2 regions of the Streptomyces blastmyceticus genome follow, and region 1 is predicted to be linked to the other one. Evidence: riboswitches for the same ligand, from Rfam matches in the RefSeq annotation. Region 1 holds a riboswitch; the other holds the start of a gene.
What was found. A riboswitch is a leader RNA that binds a small molecule or an ion and turns the genes downstream of it on or off. The one in region 1 is predicted to bind S-adenosylmethionine.
Positions count from the first base shown of each region.

Region 2: linked by a shared signal. The riboswitch ahead of thrC (threonine synthase) and the one ahead of ABD269_RS04020 (aminotransferase class V-fold PLP-dependent enzyme) in region 1 are both predicted to bind S-adenosylmethionine.

Region 1 is NZ_BAAABW010000003.1:32,352-41,674, reverse strand. It holds gene ABD269_RS04040 (NYN domain-containing protein) at 1-384, opposite strand, end outside; gene ABD269_RS04035 (hypothetical protein) at 404-643, opposite strand; gene ABD269_RS04030 (rhomboid family intramembrane serine protease) at 844-1,605, shown strand; gene ABD269_RS04025 (Lrp/AsnC family transcriptional regulator) at 1,616-1,897, shown strand; gene ABD269_RS04020 (aminotransferase class V-fold PLP-dependent enzyme) at 1,926-3,284, opposite strand; SAM riboswitch class IV at 3,477-3,593, opposite strand; gene trpD (anthranilate phosphoribosyltransferase) at 3,724-4,788, opposite strand; gene qcrB (cytochrome bc1 complex cytochrome b subunit) at 4,954-6,579, opposite strand; gene qcrA (cytochrome bc1 complex Rieske iron-sulfur subunit) at 6,576-7,634, opposite strand; gene qcrC (cytochrome bc1 complex diheme cytochrome c subunit) at 7,631-8,443, opposite strand; gene ctaE (aa3-type cytochrome oxidase subunit III) at 8,520-9,140, opposite strand.
Region 2 is NZ_BAAABW010000002.1:174,214-183,536, reverse strand. It holds gene ABD269_RS02925 (hypothetical protein) at 1-508, opposite strand, end outside; gene ABD269_RS02920 (alpha,alpha-trehalose-phosphate synthase (UDP-forming)) at 617-2,065, opposite strand; gene ABD269_RS02915 (glucosyl-3-phosphoglycerate synthase) at 2,245-3,195, opposite strand; SAM riboswitch class I at 3,360-3,501, shown strand; gene thrC (threonine synthase) at 3,519-4,793, shown strand; gene ABD269_RS02905 (MoaD/ThiS family protein) at 4,860-5,135, shown strand; gene ABD269_RS02900 (cold-shock protein) at 5,573-5,776, shown strand; gene groL (chaperonin GroEL) at 6,132-7,754, shown strand; gene ABD269_RS02890 (PTS transporter subunit EIIC) at 7,765-9,228, opposite strand; gene murQ (N-acetylmuramic acid 6-phosphate etherase) at 9,251-9,323, opposite strand, start outside.

The DNA.
Region 1 (9,323 bases):
CAGCACGAAGGCCATGGCCGCGACGTCCTCGGGGTCCGCGGCCGCGGGCGGCGCGCCGGCGTCGAGCGCCTCGGCCAGCTCGGAGCCCGTCTCCCGCAGCCGGGCGGAGATCCGCTGCCGGAAGGCGGCGTCGTTCTCCACGGCGGCGGCCATGGCGTTGCCCGCGAACTTGGCCCGGCGGCTCGGGGTGAAGCGGGCGTACTGCCGCAGCGCGGGCGGCAGTTCGGTGACCGTCAGGCCGCCGAACGCCTCCGCGACCAGGCCGATGACCCGCCGCCTGACGCCCTCGGGCAGGGGTCGGTCGAGCACCTCGGCGACGCCGTCGGCCCCACCGGTGTCATCCGGTTCACCGGCCGCGTCCGCGCCGCCTGTGTGCTCAACCACCGCTCACCGCTCCCGTTCTTCAGGCGCTCGCGCCCGGCCTGTCCACCAGCTCGATCTGGTCGACCGCGTTGCACCACCGGCAACGTACGGACTCGATCGTCTCACTGACCACGTCCCGCTCCTCCACCCGAGGCTCTCCGGCCAGGTCGAGGTGCACATATTCCACGGCCTTGGTGGTGCGCGTGACGTCGAACCGGGTCAGGTTGCCGCACAGCGTGCAGCGCCAGCGCGTTGCGTCCGTCGGCTGGGGAACGCCCATGATGTCGTCGTCCGTCCTCGTCAACTGTTCCGTCCGCGACAACGCCGTCGGACCGCGTGGTGCCGTCACTGCGGGAGTGCTTCCCGTAACCCTACGGCCTGATGGTCATGCGGCGCGGGGCACAGTCGCGCACAGGCCGTCCGGCACCGGCCCGGCGAGGCACTCTGTGCGCTTTGCTGCCCGTACGCCATGATCTGGCCATGCTCGGAAAGGCAGCGCGCCGGAGCCCACCGTCCCACCGCCGGGCCGCACCCCTGGTCACCTACGCCCTCATCGGCATCTGCTGCGCCGTCTTCCTGCTCGGCCCCGCGTCGGGCCTGACCGGTCCCCCGGGCCCGCACGGCGCCGGCGACCTGCTGGTCGCGCAGACCGCCTACTTCGAGCGCTGGGGCGTGGTGCCCGAGGAGCTCTGGCACGGCTCGCCGGAGCGGCTGCTCACCCCGCTCACCGCTCTCTTCGTGCACGGCAACTGGCTGCATCTGCTGGGGAACATGCTCTTCCTCTATGTCTTCGGCGCCATGGCCGAGGAGCGGATGGGCCGGGCCTCCTTCGCCCTCTTCTACCTCGCCGCCGGGGTGCTGGCCCTGCTCGGCTACGCGGCGGCGCACGCCGACTCCCTCCAGATGCTGGTCGGGGCGTCCGGGGCGATCTCCGGGGTGCTCGGAGCCTTCCTCTGTCTCTTCCCCAGGGCCCGGGTCACCAGTCTCTTCCCGTTCCTCTTCTTCCTGCCGCTGCGCTTCCCCGCGTGGGCGGTGCTGCTCTTCTGGTTCGTCCTCCAGTGGCTGGCCGCCCGCACCGCGGGCGACCGGCCCGGGGTGGCCTACCTGGCCCATGTGCTGGGCTTCGCGCTGGGCTTCCTGTACGCGTGGGCCCGGTACAGGTGTGCGGCTAGAGTGAAGAGCACGGCCGCGTCCGGCGACGGGCCGCGACCTCCCGGGGACCCACCCCCCGGCCCCCGATAGGAGCCCAGCCGTGATCACCTCGATCGTGCTCATCAAGACCGACGTCGACCGGATCCCCGAGATCGCCGAGCAGATCGCCGCGCTGGAGGGGGTCAGCGAGGTCTATTCGGTGACCGGGGCGCAGGATCTGATCGCCATGGTGCGGGTGGCCCGGCACGACGACCTGGCCGACGTCATCCCGGGCCGCATCAGCAAGGTCCCCGGAGTCGCCGCCACGGAGACCCACATCGCCTTCCGCACGTATTCGCAGCACGACTTGGAGGCGGCGTTCGCGATCGGCCTGGAGGCGTAGCGATCCGGCGGAGCCGGGGAGCGCGCCGTTACACGGGCACGCAGCGGCCGTTCTCGGTCCGGTAGGTCCACCGCGCGCCGTCCCTGACCAACTCACGCACCGCCCGCACGAACCGCTCCACATGCTCGTCCGGCGTCCCCGCCCCGAAGCTGACCCGTACCGCGTTCAGCGAACCCCCGTCAGGGGCCCCGCACTCGCCCGAGGCGTCCCGGTCGCCGCCCAGCAGGGTCCGCACCAGGGGATGCGCGCAGAACAGCCCGTCGCGCACCCCGATGCCGTACTCCGCGGACAGCGCCGCCGCGAAGTGCGAGCTGTTCCAGCCGTCCACGACGAACGACAGCACGCCGACCCGCGGGGCGTCGTCGCCGAAGAGCGAGAGCACCCGCACCCCCGGCACCGCGGCGAGGCCCTCCCGGACCGTCGCGATCAGCTGCCGCTCCCGCTCGACGAGCCGGTCGAAGCCCGCCTCGCTCAGCGCCTTGCAGGCCGAGGCGATGGCGTAGGCGCCGATGACATTGGGCGAGCCAGCCTCGTGCCGGGCGGCGCTGTCGTGCCACTCGACGTCCACCCCGCCCCCGGCGCCCCGCGTCACCGCGCGGCTGGCTCCGCCGCCCGCGAGGTAGGGCTCCGCGTCCCGCAGCCAGTCGGGGCGCCCGGCGAGCACCCCGGCGCCGAACGGCGCGTACAGCTTGTGCCCGGAGAAGGCGATCCAGTCGGCGTCCAGGTCCGCGAGGTCCACCGGGTGGTGCGGCGCCAGTTGGGCCGCGTCGACGACGATCCGGGCGCCGTGCGCGTGGGCGGCGGCCGTCAACTCCCGTACGGGCCACAGCTCGCCGGTCACGTTGGAGGCGCCCGTCACACAGACCAGGGCGGGGCCGTAGGGCTCGCGGTCCGCGAGGGCGTGCTCCAGGATCTCGACCGCCTGGCGCGGCGAGCGGGGCGCGTCGAGGTAGGTGACCGCGACGTCCGCGCGCCGGTCCCACGGCAGCAGCGCCGCGTGGTGCTCGGACTCGAAGACGAACACCCGGGTGCCCTGCGGGAGTACGGCCGCGAGGAGGTTGAGCGAGTCGGTGGTCGAGCGGGTGAGGACGACCTGGTCGTCGGCGCGGCAGCCGAGGAACGCGGCGATCTCCGCCCGGCTGTTCTCGAAGAGGTCGGTCGACAGCTGCGAGAGGTAGCCCGCCCCGCGGTGCACGCTGCCGTAGTACGGGGCGTACGCCGCCACGTCGTCCCACACCCGGCGGAGCGCGGGCGCGCTGGCCGCGTAGTCGAGGGCCGCGTAGGTCACCTCTCCCCCGGTGACGAGCGGGACGCGGACGTCGTTGCCGAGGACGGGCAGGGGGGCGCGGTCGACGGTGGGCTCGGCGGCAACAGGGCATGCGGACATGGCGAATTCTCCCGGGTACAAGGCGGAAAGGCTGTGTACACGCACCCGCGAGAAAGACCTCTGCGGTGTGCGGAAAAGGCGACTCGGCGCACAGCTGTAGCCATGCGGAGCGCAGGGGAAACGGGCCCGAGGCCCTATCGCATTCGCTGAATCATGGAGGATCTCCCTCGACAACCAGGATCCCTGGCGAGGGATCCGCGCTTGCCGCAGACCTCTTTGCCTGCGACCTGGTCATCACCCGGGGCACCCCGCCACGGAAGGAGGGTTGCCGGACAGCGGGCCGGGGCCGTGTCGCTGTCACTCGTGACCTGGCGGAGAGTATGGCACAGCTGATCGTCGGGCGGAAAGGGCGTCCGCATCACGGACGCCGTCACGGGGGCCGCCCGGCGTCCCGCGTCGGTGTCCGGGTGCTCCCCGGACACCGATACGGGCCGTACGGCTACGCGTTGCTCGCGGCGACCCAGCGGTCCAGCGCCCGCTTCGCCGCGCCGGAGTCGACCGACTCGGCGGCGCGGGCGATGCCCGCCGCGATCTGCTCGGTCAGGGGCGCGTCCGTGGGGGCCAGCGCCACCAGCGCGGCGGCCGCGTTCAGCAGCACCGCGTCCCGCGCGGGCCCGGTCTCCCCGGCCAGCAGGCGGCGGGCGACGTCGGCGTTGTACGACGCGTCGGCACCCTTGAGCGCCTCGACCGGGACCAGCGGGATGCCCACGTCCCGCGGGTCGAAGGGCTGTTCCTCGACCCGGCCGTCGCGGACGAGCCAGACCCGCGAGGTCGCGGTGGTGGTCAGCTCGTCCAGCCCGTCGTCCCCGCGGAAGACCAGCGCCGAGGAGCCGCGCTCGGCGAGCACCCCGGCGAGGATCGGGGCCATCCGGGCGTCGGCGACACCGGTCGCCTGGGCGCGCACCCGCGCGGGGTTGGTCAGCGGGCCGAGCACGTTGAAGGTGGTGCGGATGCCCAGTTCGCGCCGCGCGGCCGCGACATAGCGCAGCGAGGGGTGGAACTTCACGGCGAAGCAGAAGGTGATGCCCGCCTCCTCGGCGACCTCCACCACCCGGCGCGGCGTCAGGTCCAGATTGACGCCCAGCTTCTCCAGGACGTCCGAGGCACCGCTGGAGGAGGACGCTGCGCGGTTGCCGTGCTTGACGACCTTGGCGCCGGTGCCGGCGACGACGATCGAGGCCATCGTGGAGATGTTGACGGTCTTGGCGCCGTCGCCGCCGGTGCCCACGATGTCGACGCTCGGTCCCGGCACCTCGATGAGGTTGGCGTGCGAGTACATCGCCCGGACGAGGCCGGAGATCTCGGCGACCGTCTCGCCCTTGGCCCGCAGCGCGACCGCGAATCCGGCGATCTGGGCGTCGGTGGCCTCACCGCGCATGATCCGGTCCATGGCCCAGGCGGTGTCGTCCGCGCCGAGGTCCGATCCGTTCAGCAGGGCGTTCAGCAGACCCGGCCAGGAGGGTGCCACCGCGCTGTCGCCGCCTGCCGGGGTCACAACGTTCATGGTCCACGCTCCTGGTGGTCGGTCGGAGAGCCGCGGCCGTCCGGGGCTCTGCCGGTCCAGCCTATCCAGGCCCACAGACGGCGAAGAGCCCCGTCCACGCGCTGGACGGGGCTCTTGCTGTGGCGATCAGCGATCACTGACCGGCCGGGGCCGGTCTGACCGGGATCAGTGGTGGCCGTGGCCGCTGGTGATCTCCTCGAACTCCTCCGCGGTGGCCTTGGGGATCTGCGTCCCCTCGCCGTAGAAGCCCTTGGAGAGCTTCACGCGGAGCTTCTGCGTGGCGCCGGCCTTGCGCTCGACACCGTTCTCGTCGACCTCGGGAACGAGCTCGAGCGGCTTGGGCTGCTCGTGCGCGGTGAGGGTGTGCAGCTGCTCCTGCGAGAGCGGCTCGTGGACCTCGACGAACTCACCGTGCGGCAGGCGCTTGATGATGCCCGACTCGCGGCCGTGCAGCACCTTGTCCCTGTCGCGGCGCTGGAGGCCCATGCACATCCGCCGGGTGGCCACGAAGGCCAGGACCGGCAGGACGAAGAAGCCGATGCGGACGAACCAGGTGATGGCGTTGATCGAGAGGTGGAAGTGGGTGGCCCACAGGTCGTTTCCACCACCGATGAGCATCACGAAGTACGCGGTGATCCAGGCGACACCGAACGCGGTGCGCGTCGGGGCGTTCCGCGGACGGTCCAGCAGGTGGTGCTCGCGCTTGTCACCGGTCACCCAGGACTCGACGAACGGGTAGACGGCGATGGCGCCCAGGACCACGGGGAAGACCATCATCGGGATGAACACGCCCAGGACGAGCGTGTGGCCCCAGAGGTTGATCTCCCAGCCCGGCATGACACGGATCAGACCCTCGGCGAAGCCCATGTACCAGTCGGGCTGGGCGCCGGTGGACACCTGGTCCGGCCGGTACGGGCCGATGGCCCAGATCGGGTTGATCGAGGCGAGCGCGGCGATGGCCGCGATCACACCGAAGACCAGGAAGAAGAAGCCGCCCGCCTTGGCCATGTAGACCGGCATCAGCGGCATGCCGACGACGTTCTTGTTGGTCCGGCCGGGGCCGGGGAACTGCGTGTGCTTGTGGTAGATCACGAGGATCATGTGCGCCACGACCAGGCCGAGCATGATGCCCGGCAGCAGCAGGACGTGGATCGAGAAGAACCGCGGCACGAAGTCCGCGCCGGGGAACTCTCCGCCGAAGAGGAACATCGACATGTACGTGCCGACGATCGGGAAGGAGAGGATCGCGCCTTCCATGAACCGCACACCGGTGCCGGACAGCAGGTCGTCCGGCAGGGAGTAACCGGTGAAGCCGGTGAACATGCCCAGCACGAACAGCAGGAAGCCGAACAGCCAGTTGATCTCACGCGGCTTGCGGAACGCGCCCGTGAAGAAGACGCGCATCATGTGGACGAACATGCCCGCGAGGAAGATCAGCGCGGCCCAGTGGTGGATCTGCCGGACCAGCAGACCGCCACGGACGTCGAAGCTGATGTTCAGCGTGGAGGCGAAGGCCTCCGACATCCGCATGCCCTGCATGGGGACGTAGGGACCGTGGTAGACGGTCTCCTGCATGCTCGGGTGGAAGAACAGCGTCAGATACACACCCGTGAGGATGATGATCAGGAAGCTGTAGAGGCAGACCTCGCCCAGCATGAAGGACCAGTGGTCCGGGAAGATCTTGCGCATGTTGGCCTTGGCCAGGCTGTAGATGCCCAGCCGGCCGTCGGCCCAGTCGGCTACCCGCTCGCCCGCGGGCGCCTTGCGCCTGTTGTCTGTTGCAGTACTCATCCGCGCTCCCAGAAGGCAGGACCGACGGGCTCGGCGAAGTCGCCCATCGCCTCGAGGTAGCCCTTGTCATTGACCTTGATCCGCAGCTGCGGCAGAGCGTGTCCGGCCGGACCGAAGATCACCCGTCCGCCGTCGGACAGGTCGAAGGTGGACTGGTGGCACGGGCAGAGCACGTGGTGCGTCTGCTGCTCGTAGAGGCTGATGGGGCAGCCGACGTGCGTGCAGATCTTGGAGAAGGCGACGATACCGTCCGCCGACCAGTCGAGTTCCTTCTTGTCCTTGATGTTCTCCGGACGGAGCCGGACGATCATCAGGGCGGCCTTGGCGATCTCCTTCTGGAAATCGTGGTCCTCCTCCTTCATGCCCTCGGGCATGGCGAAGGTGAGGGACCCGACCTGGATGTCCTCGGGGCGCAGCGGCTGATTCGTGTTCTGGTTGATCAGCATCTTGCCCTCGGACCAGGCGGTCTTGCGGAGCTTGGTGCCCGGCAGCGGACCGAGGTCGCGGAGCAGCACCACGCCGGAGAGCGGCACCAGGGCCAGCGCGCCGAACATGGTGTTGCGGATCAGCTTGCGACGGCCGAACGCCGACTCCTCGGCACCCGCCGCGAAGTCCGCCAGGACCTTGGCCTTGACCTCGGGCTCGGCGGCGATCGCGTGCCGCTCGTCGGCGACCTCCACGTCGGACATCAGGGTGCGGGCCCAGTGGACCGCGCCCGCGCCGATGCAGAACAGCGCCACACCGAGGGTGAGCCCCAGCGCGAAGTTCAGCGCGCTGATGTGGCCGATCGGGAAGACGTAAATGATCTTGCCGACCGGGATGGACACGTACGAGGCGATGAACCCGACCGTGGCCACCATCGACAGCAGGAACAGGAAGGCGACCGCCCGCTCGGAGCGCTTCGCGGCCCGCTCGTCGATGTCCTGGACGCGGTGCTCGTGCGGCGGCAGGCCCGGGTCGGCGAACGGGTCGCCGGCCGGCTTGGTCACGGCGCTGGTGTGCGTGTCGCCCTGCGCGCTCGGCAGGTGCTCTTCTGGAATGTCTTGGCTACTCATGACTTCTTGGCCTTTGCGGTCCGGGCGGCGACCCAGATGGCGACGGCGATCAGCGCACCGAGGCCGAAGATCCACGCGAACAGGCCCTCACTGACGGGGCCGAGGCCACCGAGTTCGAGGCCGCCCGGGCTCTCCGACTTGCTGCTGTTGACCGTGTCGAGGTACGCGATGATGTCCTTCTTGTTCTTCTCCGTCATCGTGGTGTCGGGGAAGGAAGGCATGTTCTGCGGGCCGGTCTGCATGGCCTCGTAGATGTGCTTCGGGTTGACGTCCGTCAGGTCCGGAGCGAACTTGCCGTTGGAGAGCGCGCCGCCCTTGCCGGTGAAGTTGTGGCACTGGGCGCAGTTCGTCCGGAAGAGCTCCCCGCCCTTGGCGATGTCCGCGCCGTCGGGGCTGTACTGGTCCTTGGACGGAACCGAGGGACCGGCGCCGAGCGAGGCGATGTAGGCGGCGAGCTGGTCGATCTGAGCCTGGTCGTAGATCGCCTTCTTCTTCGGCGCCTGGGCGCCCTGCTGCTGGAGCGGCATGCGGCCGGTGCCGACCTGGAAGTCGACGGCCGAGGCGCCCACGCCGACGAGGCTCGGGCCGTCGGTGGTGCCCTGACCGCCGGTGCCGTGGCAGCTTGCGCAGCCCACGGAATAGAGCTTCTTGCCCTCCTCGATGGCAAGGGACTGGGCGGCGGTGTCATCGGCCTTGGCCGTGTCCGCCGGCGCGAACGCGGCGTACAGCCCCCCAGTTACCGCCAGCGCGAAGAGTAGGACGACGACCGCCGCCAGCGGATGGCGTCGTCGTGCGGAGAGCTTTTTCACGGATTACCCCGGTGTCAGGATCTTCTGCGTCGATGCTGGACTGTTGGTCCGGTGCGGACCGAACCGAAATCTTCGATTACTTGATCAAGTAGATCGTGGCGAAGAGGCCGATCCAGACCACGTCGACGAAGTGCCAGTAGTAGGACACGACAATGGCCGCCGTCGCCTGGTGGTGAGTGAACCTCTTGGCCGCGTACGTCCTGCCCAGGACCAGCAGGAAGGCGATCAGGCCGCCCGTCACATGCAGTCCGTGGAAGCCGGTCGTCAGGTAGAACGCCGAGCCGTACGGGTCGGAGGACAGGGAGAGCCCGTCCTTCTTGACCAGGTCCGTGTACTCGAAGATCTGACCGCCGATGAAGATGGCACCCATCACGAAGGTGATCGAGAACCAGGTGCGCAGCTTCTTCACGTCGCCACGCTCGGCGGCGAAGACGCCGAGCTGGCACGTGAGGGAGGAGAGCACCAGGATCGTGGTGTTCGTCGCTGAGAACGGAACGTTCAGCGACGACGCCATCTCCTTCCAGTGGTCCGTGCCCGTCACCGATCGGAGGGTGAAGTACATCGCGAAGAGGGCCGCGAAGAACATCAGCTCGGAACTCAGCCAGATGATGGTTCCGACGCTGGTGAGGTTCGGCCGGTTGACCGACGGGTGCGCGTGCCCGGTATCTACTGCTGTTGCTGTCGCCACGACCGACATTATGTCGGTCGCTTATCTCGCGCTCACTCCGGGGGGTGCCGTTCGGTGTGTCAAGACCGTATGCGCTGCTCGTACGGCCCAGGGCGGCGATCCCCCAAAGGGGGGAAGCGCGGCCTCCGCGGGCCCGTGCGGCCCCGGCGGGCGGCGCTGGTGACGGCCCGTCGGCCCACGTGGCGGCGCATC
Region 2 (9,323 bases), on a different contig from region 1:
TGGGGTCGCCGCCGAGCTGGAGGCTGATCAAGTGGTCGTACTCGTAGTCCCGCAAGGAGCCCTTGTAGCCGTACGACGCCGCGTTGGCGGTCTTCTCGCGGCCGGTGATGCTCACGGGCGGCCGGATGCCCTTGGTGTAGCCGCTGCTGCAGATCGTGGTCTTCAGCGTCGCCTGGGTGACCTTCGGATTGGTCGCCCCCGGGGTGCACTTGGGGTCGGGCAGGGGCTGCTTGTCCGTGGTGTAGCGGTAGTGACAGGTGCCGGGGTCCGGCTGCTTCTGCACGGTGTACGCGGGCTGGGGGCCCGGGCCCGCGGGTATGGCGTCCCCTCCCGTGGAGGGCGACGTGGACCCTGAGGACGAAGTGGAGGGTGAGGCGCCGGACTTGGCGTTCTTGGCGTCGGAGCTCTTGCTTCCGGAGTCGGAGGAGCAGCCCGTTGTCAGGGCCAGCAGGGTGACTGCTGCGCAGGCCGCGGCGACGGCGGCTCGGCGGGGTGGGGCGATTGGCATGCCGCAATGGTTACCCGGGGGCGGGTCGGTACAGGCGGCGGCCCGAAGCACTTTGCCGAAGGCTGCCCGGTTGTTTGCCCGGCGTGCGCTCCGGGGGTTGTTTCCTGCCTACAAAGCGTCCAGTTGATCCAGGAACCAGCGTGCCGGAGGGAGCGCAGTTGCCGCCACGGACAGGCGCTTCGAGCGTGCGCCCCGTTCGTCCGGGTCCATCAGGAGAGCGGAGTGCAGGGCGCGGGCCGTGGCCTCCACGTCGTACGGGTTGACGACCAGCGCGTCGTCGCCCAGTTCGGCCACCGCGCCCGCCTCGCGGGAGAGGACCAGGGCGCAGCCGTGGTCGGAGACGACGGGGACCTCCTTGGCAACCAGGTTCATGCCGTCGCGGATGGGGTTGACGAGGGCGACGTCGGCGAGGCGGTAGGCGGCCAGGGAGCGGGCGAAGTCGTCCTTGACGTGCAGGGCGACCGGTTCCCAATCGACCGTGCCGAACGTGGAGTTGATCTCCCGCGCGACCCGCTCTACCTCCGCCGTGTAGTCGCGGTAGACCCGCAGGTCCTGCCGCGAGGGGTACGCGAAGGCGACGTGGACGACCTCGCCCCGCCACTCCGGGTGGTCCTCCAGTAGTCGGCGGTAGGCGTGCAGGCCGCGCACGATGTTCTTGGACAGCTCGGTGCGGTCGACGCGCACGATCGCCTTGCGGTCCGGGCCGATCTGTTCCCGGAGCGCGGCCATCCGCTCCTCGACGTCGGGCCGGTGCGCGCGCTCCCGCAGGAAGTCCGCGTCGACGCCGAGCCCGTGCACGCCGAGCCGGGTCGTCCGGCCCTCGAAGAGCACGGCCGTCCCGCCCGTCCCCCGGACGATCTCCGCCCCCAGCACCCGCGCGCAACAGTCGGCGAACGCCTCCGCCCAGCGCTCGGTCAGGAAGGCCGCGCGGTCGCCGCCCAGGATGCCGCGCAGCACCTGCTCCGCGACGTCGTCCGGGAGCAGCCGGTAGTAGTCCGGCGGGGCCCAGGGAGTGTGCGAGAAGTGGCCGATCCGCAGGTCCGGGCGCCGCTCCCGGAGCAGGGCGGGCACCAGGGTCAGGTGGTAGTCCTGCACGAGCACGGCGGCGCCCTGCGCGGCCTCCTCGGCGAGGGCGTCGGCGAAGGCCGTGTTGTACGCCTCGTACGCCGCCCACTGCCGCCGGAAGTCCGCGTCGAAGACGGGGGCCAGGGGCGTCTCGTAGAGCAGGTGATGGACGAACCACAGCACGGAATTGGCGATGCCGTTGTAGGCGGCGGCGAAGGTGTCCGGGTCGATGTCCAGCATGCGTACCCGGTGGCCGCCGGTGTCCTCGGCGTCGAGTCTGCGGCCCGCGCGCCGCGCCGCCTCGCGGTCGCCCTCGCTCATGGCCGTGCACACCCATACGGCACCCGCGTCGCGGTCCATGGCGCTCAGCCCCGAGACGAGCCCGCCACCGCCCCGCCCGGCGGTCAGCCGGCCGTCCGCGTCCTGCTTGTACGAGACGGGTCCGCGGTTGGAGGCGACGAGGATCCGCGCGGCGTGCATGTGCGGTTGCATGTGCCCAGCCTTGCCGGGCGGGCGGCTGTTCAAACGTTTGTCCCCGGGGCGGGGGTCCGTTGCTACGGTCCGCGAAATCCAGCCCGTCCGGCGATTGAGGACGCGCCCGCTGGGGGCACCTCCCAGCGGTAGCTGGGGGAGCTCCCGCCGCAGGCGGCAACCGAGCCGCACCCAGAGAGCTACGCCGCGCGGCGGCGCGCGACGTATTCCGGGATCTCCGCCATCGGAGGGCGTTCCTCCGTGTCGACCGCGTACGTCCGCGGCGCGAAGCCCGATTCCGTGCGTTCGAACTGGGTGAGGACGGGCCGCACCAGATGTCCCCGCGCCAGGCGCAGCTGCGCCGTGCGGTAGATCGCCGCCGCCATGCGCCCGAGGGCCCGTCCGTCCTGGTGGCGATGGACGCGTACGCCCACGTCGACCTGGGCCAGCGCGTCCAGGCCCACCGTGTGGAGGGCGTCGACCAGCAGGCCCAGTTCCACCCCGTAGCCCACGGGGAACGGCAGGCGCTCCAGGAGCGAGCGGCGGGCCGCGTACTCGCCGCCAAGCGGCTGGACGAAGCCCGCCAGCTGCGGCCAGTGCAGGTTGAGCAGCGGGCGGGCCACCAGCTCGGTCACCCGGCCGCCCTGCCCGGCGACCTCGCCCAGCGGGCGGTCGTACATCGCCTTCACGAACTGCACGCCGGGGTCGGTCAGCAGCGGGCCGACGATGCCCGTGACGAAGTCCGCGGAGAAGTCGCGCAGGTCGGCGTCGACGAAGCAGACGACGTCCCCGCTCGTCGCCAGCAGCGACCGCCAGAGCACCTCGCCCTTGCCGGGCAGCGCGGGCAGGCGCGGCAGCACCGAGTCGCGGTGCACCACGCGCGCGCCCGCCGCGGCGGCGGCCTCGGCCGTGCGGTCCGTGGAGCCGGAGTCGAGGACCACCAGCTCGTCCACCAGCGGCACCGCGTCCGTCATCAGCTCGCGCCGGATCGTGGTCACGATGTCGCCGACGGTCGCCTCCTCGTTCAGCGCGGGCAGCACCACGCCGACCGTGGTGCCGGTGTCCCTTTTGGCCGCGAGCAGCTGGTCGAGCGGACGGTCTCCGACGGACCAGGACCGCCGGTCCAGCCAGCGCTCCACCTCTTCCAGCACGTGAACGACTCCTCTTGCTGTGACGTTGCCCTGTGACGTATCTCGCGGTACGGACGACTGTCTCGGGCGCCCGTGCCTTCGGTTACAGTCTGAACAACGCGGAACGCCGACGTATGTCGGGGTCGCCGCGATCACAAACGCCTGGGCCGAGCCCAGTGCCATACCGCTCATCCAGAGGGGCAGAGGGACACGGCCCGTTGAAGCCCCGGCAACCCTCCAGCCGGTCTTGCTCACAGCAGCGAGGCTCCCGGCGGGGAAGGTGCCAATTCCGTCTCGTGGCGACGTCCGCCACGGGGAAGATGAGGAGAAAGGGCCTCGCCTCCATGGCTGTGCAGTCTGTCGAAAGCTCAACCACTTCTGTCGCTCTCGGTCCCGCCGCCGCCCTCTCGTGCCGGGAGTGCGGGGAGCGGTTCGACCTCGGTCCCATCTTCGCCTGCGCCGCCTGTTTCGGCCCGCTCGAAGTCGCGTACGACCTCCCCACCGGCGACCCCGAGGCCCTGCGCCGCCGCATCGAGGCCGGTCCGGACAACATCTGGCGCTACGCCCCGCTGCTGCCCGTCCCCGCCGACGTCGCGGACAAGCCCGGCCTCAACCCCGGCTTCACCAAGCTCGTCAAGGCCGACAACCTCGCCCGCGAACTGGGCGTCACCGGCGGGCTGTACGTCAAGGACGACTCCGGCAACCCCACGCACTCCTTCAAGGACCGCGTCGTCGCCATCGCGGTCGAGGCCGCGCGTGCCTTCGGGTTCACCACGCTCTCCTGCTCCTCGACCGGCAACCTCGCCGGCGCGGTCGGCGCCGCCGCCGCCCGCGCGGGCTTCAAGTCCTGCGTCTTCATCCCGCACGACCTGGAGGCGGGCAAGGTCGTCATGGCCGCGGTCTACGGCGGCGACCTCGTCGGCATCGAGGGCACCTACGACGACGTGAACCGCTTCTGCTCCGAGCTGATCGGCGACCCGCTCGGCGAGGGCTGGGGCTTCGTCAACGTCAACCTGCGCCCGTACTACGGCGAGGGCTCCAAGACCCTCGCGTACGAGATCTGCGAGCAGTTGGGCTGGCGCCTGCCGGACCAGCTCGTGATCCCCATCGCCTCCGGCTCCCAGCTCACGAAGATCGACAAGGGGCTGAAGGAGCTGATCGCGCTGGGCCTGGTCGAGGACCGGCCGTACAGGATCTTCGGCGCGCAGGCGGAGGGGTGCTCCCCGGTCTCCCGCGCGTTCAAGGACGGCCACGACGTCGTACGGCCGGTGAAGCCGGACACGATCGCGAAGTCCCTCGCGATCGGCAACCCCGCGGACGGGCCGTACGTGCTCGACATCGCCCGGCGGACGGGCGGCGCCGTGGAGGACGTGGACGACGCGGAGATCGTCGACGCGATCCGGCTGCTGGCCCGGACGGAGGGGATCTTCGCGGAGACCGCGGGCGGGGTGACGGTGGGCGTCACCCGCAAGCTTCTCGAGCAGGGAGTGCTCGATCCTTCGCTGACGACGGTGGTGCTCAACACGGGGGACGGGCTGAAGACGCTCGACGCCGTGACGGCGGGGCCGTCGGCGGTCATCCGGCCGTCGCTGGAGGCGTTCCGCGCCGCGGGGCTGTAGCCGGCTGACGGCTGCGGGCCGGTGTGCGCCCACGATCACTTTCCTACTCACCGAAGGTGTAAACCCATGAGCATCAGCGTTCGCATTCCCACCATCCTTCGCACCTACACCGGCGGTGTCGCCGAAGTCTCCGCCGAGGGGGCGACTCTCGCCGAGGTGATCGGCGATCTGGAGAAGAACCACCCCGGCATCGCCGCCCGCGTACTCGACGACGCGGGGAAGCTGCGGCGGTTCGTGAACGTGTACGTCAATGACGACGATGTGCGGTTCGAGCAGGGGCTCCAGACGCCCACGCCCGACGGCGCCGGGGTGTCGATCATCCCCGCCGTCGCCGGGGGCTGAGCTTTACGAAAGCTTCCTGCGAAAGACCCTTGGAATCGCCCCGGCCATGAAGTGGACGGGGCGATTCCGTCTGTTGAGCGCGATACAGTTGGGGCGATCCCCCTCCGGCGTCAGTGCCGAACGCATATGAGAACCCGTCAAGTTGTGCGCGAACTGTGTGCGCGAATTGTCGGGTTGCTTGTGCTATGCCCGGCCCGACTTGCCCTGGATCCCCCGGAGTTCGCCGCATTTCGGCAATCGGCCGCGCCAGGAATTCTCGTCCGAGTGACCTGTTGCAGACGGCATCCGTGCAGATACATTCAGCCGCGGTCGACGCGTTCCGGCGCACACCACCGGGGTTCCCCCTGCCGCTGGCGGGGGAGTGTTCCGGGGGTGAGGTCTGACCCGGGTCCGCGAAGTGCGGTCCTGCGCAAGGGCCAGTAATAGGGGAGTTAGGCATGGCTCAGGGCACCGTCAAGTGGTTCAACGCGGAGAAGGGGTACGGCTTCATCGCGGTCGACGGTGGTGCGGATGTATTCGTCCACTACAGCGCGATCCAGATGGACGGCTACCGCACCCTCGAGGAGGGTCAGCGAGTGGAGTTCGAGATCTCGCAGGGCCAGAAGGGGCCGCAGGCGGACATGGTCAAGCTCGCCGTCTGATCTCGGCGCATCGACCACCGGCTCACTCAGCTCGCCGAGGGGCCCGTACCCGCGCACCGGGGTACGGGCCCTTCGTGTGCCCTCGCGCGCGTACGCGCGTACGCGTTCCGTGTGTACCCGGGCATGCCCGTCCCGGCTCGTCGTAGGAGTGCACCTTCTGCAGAGGCGCTTGCACTCTCGGGGGTCGAGTGCTAATCATTGGCGTTAGCACTCTCCGAGTGAGAGTGACAGTTTTGGACCGTCGGTGAGGTCCGTCGGCCGGGTGGGGCAAGGAACCATCAGGCCGGTGAGCCGTCCGTCGCGGGCGCCAGCGCGGTCCGGAGAAATCCACCCCGTCCTGGGAGGACCACTTCACATGGCCAAGATCATCGCGTTCGACGAGGAGGCACGGCGCGGTCTCGAGCGCGGGATGAACCAGCTCGCCGACGCCGTCAAGGTCACCCTCGGCCCCAAGGGCCGCAACGTCGTCCTCGAGAAGAAGTGGGGCGCCCCCACGATCACCAACGATGGTGTTTCCATCGCCAAGGAGATCGAGCTCGAGGACCCGTACGAGAAGATCGGCGCCGAGCTGGTCAAGGAGGTCGCGAAGAAGACGGACGACGTCGCCGGTGACGGCACGACGACCGCGACCGTCCTGGCCCAGGCGCTGGTCCGCGAGGGCCTGCGCAACGTCGCCGCCGGCGCCAACCCGATGGCCCTCAAGCGCGGTATCGAGAAGGCCGTCGAGGCCGTCTCCGGTGCCCTGCTCGAGCAGGCCAAGGACGTGGAGACCAAGGAGCAGATCGCCTCCACCGCCTCCATCTCCGCCGCCGACACCCAGATCGGCGAGCTCATCGCCGAGGCGATGGACAAGGTCGGCAAGGAAGGCGTCATCACCGTCGAGGAGTCCCAGACCTTCGGTCTGGAGCTGGAGCTCACCGAGGGTATGCGCTTCGACAAGGGCTACATCTCGGCGTACTTCGCCACCGACATGGAGCGTATGGAGGCGTCCCTGGACGACCCGTACATCCTGATCGTCAACTCGAAGATCGGCTCGGTCAAGGACCTGCTGCCGCTCCTCGAGAAGGTCATGCAGTCCGGCAAGCCGCTGCTGATCATCGCCGAGGACGTCGAGGGCGAGGCCCTGTCGACCCTGGTCGTCAACAAGATCCGTGGCACCTTCAAGTCCGTCGCCGTCAAGGCCCCGGGCTTCGGCGACCGCCGCAAGGCCATGCTCGGCGACATCGCCATCCTCACCGGTGGCACGGTCATCTCCGAGGAGGTCGGCCTCAAGCTGGAGAACGCCGGTCTCGACCTGCTCGGCCGCGCCCGCAAGGTCGTCATCACCAAGGACGAGACGACCATCGTCGACGGTGCCGGTGACAGCGACCAGGTCCAGGGCCGCGTCAACCAGATCCGCGCCGAGATCGAGAACAGCGACTCGGACTACGACCGCGAGAAGCTCCAGGAGCGCCTCGCGAAGCTGGCCGGCGGCGTGGCCGTCATCAAGGCCGGTGCCGCGACCGAGGTCGAGCTCAAGGAGCGCAAGCACCGCATCGAGGACGCCGTTCGCAACGCGAAGGCGGCCGTCGAGGAGGGCATCGTCGCCGGTGGTGGCGTGGCCCTGCTCCAGGCTTCCTCGGTCTTCGAGAAGCTCGAGCTCGAGGGCGACGAGGCCACCGGTGCCAACGCCGTGCGCCTGGCCCTGGAGGCCCCGCTGAAGCAGATCGCCGTCAACGGTGGTCTCGAGGGCGGCGTCGTCGTGGAGAAGGTCCGCAACCTGACCGTCGGTCACGGCCTCAACGCCGCGACGGGCGAGTACGTGGACATGATCGCCGAGGGCATCATCGACCCGGCGAAGGTCACGCGCTCCGCGCTGCAGAACGCCGCCTCCATCGCGGCGCTGTTCCTCACCACCGAGGCCGTCATCGCCGACAAGCCGGAGAAGGCCGCTGCGGCCGCTCCGGGCGGCATGCCGGGCGGTGACATGGACTTCTGACCCTGACGGGTCACTTGTCCTGAACGCTGTACGCCGAGGGCGGCACTCCCTGCGAAGGGGGTGTCGCCCTCGGCGCGTTCAGCGCCGCCAGCGACTCCTTCCCGAAGCCGAAGGCGTACGTCGCGGCGAAGCCCGCCGCGTAGCCCACCAGGAGGCCGAGGCCGTAGACCGCCGCCGCCCGTCCGATGCCGTGGTCGCCGTTCAGCAGGGGGAAGAGGGCCCAGCCCGACGGGCCGATGGCCGTGGCGCCGACCCTGTCTCCCAGCTGGCCGAGCAGGCCCACGAAGCCGCCGCCGAACGCGCCGCCCACGCACGCCGTGACGAACGGCCGCCCCAGCGGCAGCGATACGCCGTAGATCAGGGGTTCGCCGATGCCCAGGAAGCCGGCCGGGAGCGCGGAGCGGATCGTGCTGCGCACCGAGCCGTTGTGCGACAGCCGGACGTAGACCGCGAGGGCCGACCCCACCTGGCCCGCGCCCGCCATCGCCAGGAGCGGCAGCAGGACCGTGTAACCCTCCTGCTGGATCAGCGTCGTGTGGACGGGGATCAGCGCCTGGTGCAGGCCCAGCATCACCAGCGGCAGGAACAGCCCGCCCAGGACGAAGCCCGCGCCCGCGCCGCCGTTGGCCAGCAGCCAGTCGGCGCAGTGGCCGATGGCGGTGGCCGCCTTTCCGGCGGCGTACATCAGCCCGTACAGCGTGACCAGGCCCGTCGCCAGCACGGTGAGCGTCGGGGTGACGAGGACGTCCAGGGCCTGTGGCACCCGCTTGCGGCACCAGCGCTCGACCCGGGTCGCCAGCAGCGCGGCGGCCAGCGCGCCGAGCACCCCGCCCTGGCCGGGCGTCAGTTGCTCCCCGAAGGCGCTGACCCGGCCGACGCCCCCGTACACCGTGATCGCCGCGACGGCCCCGCCCAGGACGGGGGTGCCGCCGAACTCCTTGGCGGTGTTGTAGCCGACGAAGACGGCGATCAGCGACATGAAGCCCGAGGCGCACGCGGTCAGCGCGGGGGCCAGTGCGGGCAGCCAGTGGAGGTTGGCGAGCAGCCCGGCCAGCCCTGCCACGATGCCGCAGCCGATCAGGGCGGGGATCAGTGGGACGAAGACGGCGGCGATCCGGTGCAGGAAGAGCTTGCCCGGGGTGGCGTTGCGCTCCTTGCGCTCGGCCCGCAGCGCCGCGCCCCGCTCGGCGAGGGCCTCGGCGGTGACCGGTGCGGCCGCGCTCAGCCGCGCCAGCTCCGGGGCCACCCGGGCGACGGCGCCCGGCCCGAGCACCACCTGGTACGACGTGCCGTCCTCGACCACGCCCAGCACGGCGGGCAGTGCGCGCAGCGCCTCGTCCCGCACGAGGGAGCGGTCGTGGAGCTCCAGGCGCAGGCGGGTCATGCAGTTCTCGACGGAGGCGATGTTGCGGGCGCCGCCGAGGAGGGGGAGCAGTGCGGCGGCGGTGGCGCTGTATCTGTCGTCCGGTGCCATGGGTTCGAGTGCCTTGCTTCGGTCAGTCCCCCGCGGCGGTGCGCAGGGCCGTACGGAGGTGTCCGGCCGACTCCTCCAGCAGGCGGGCCGCCGTG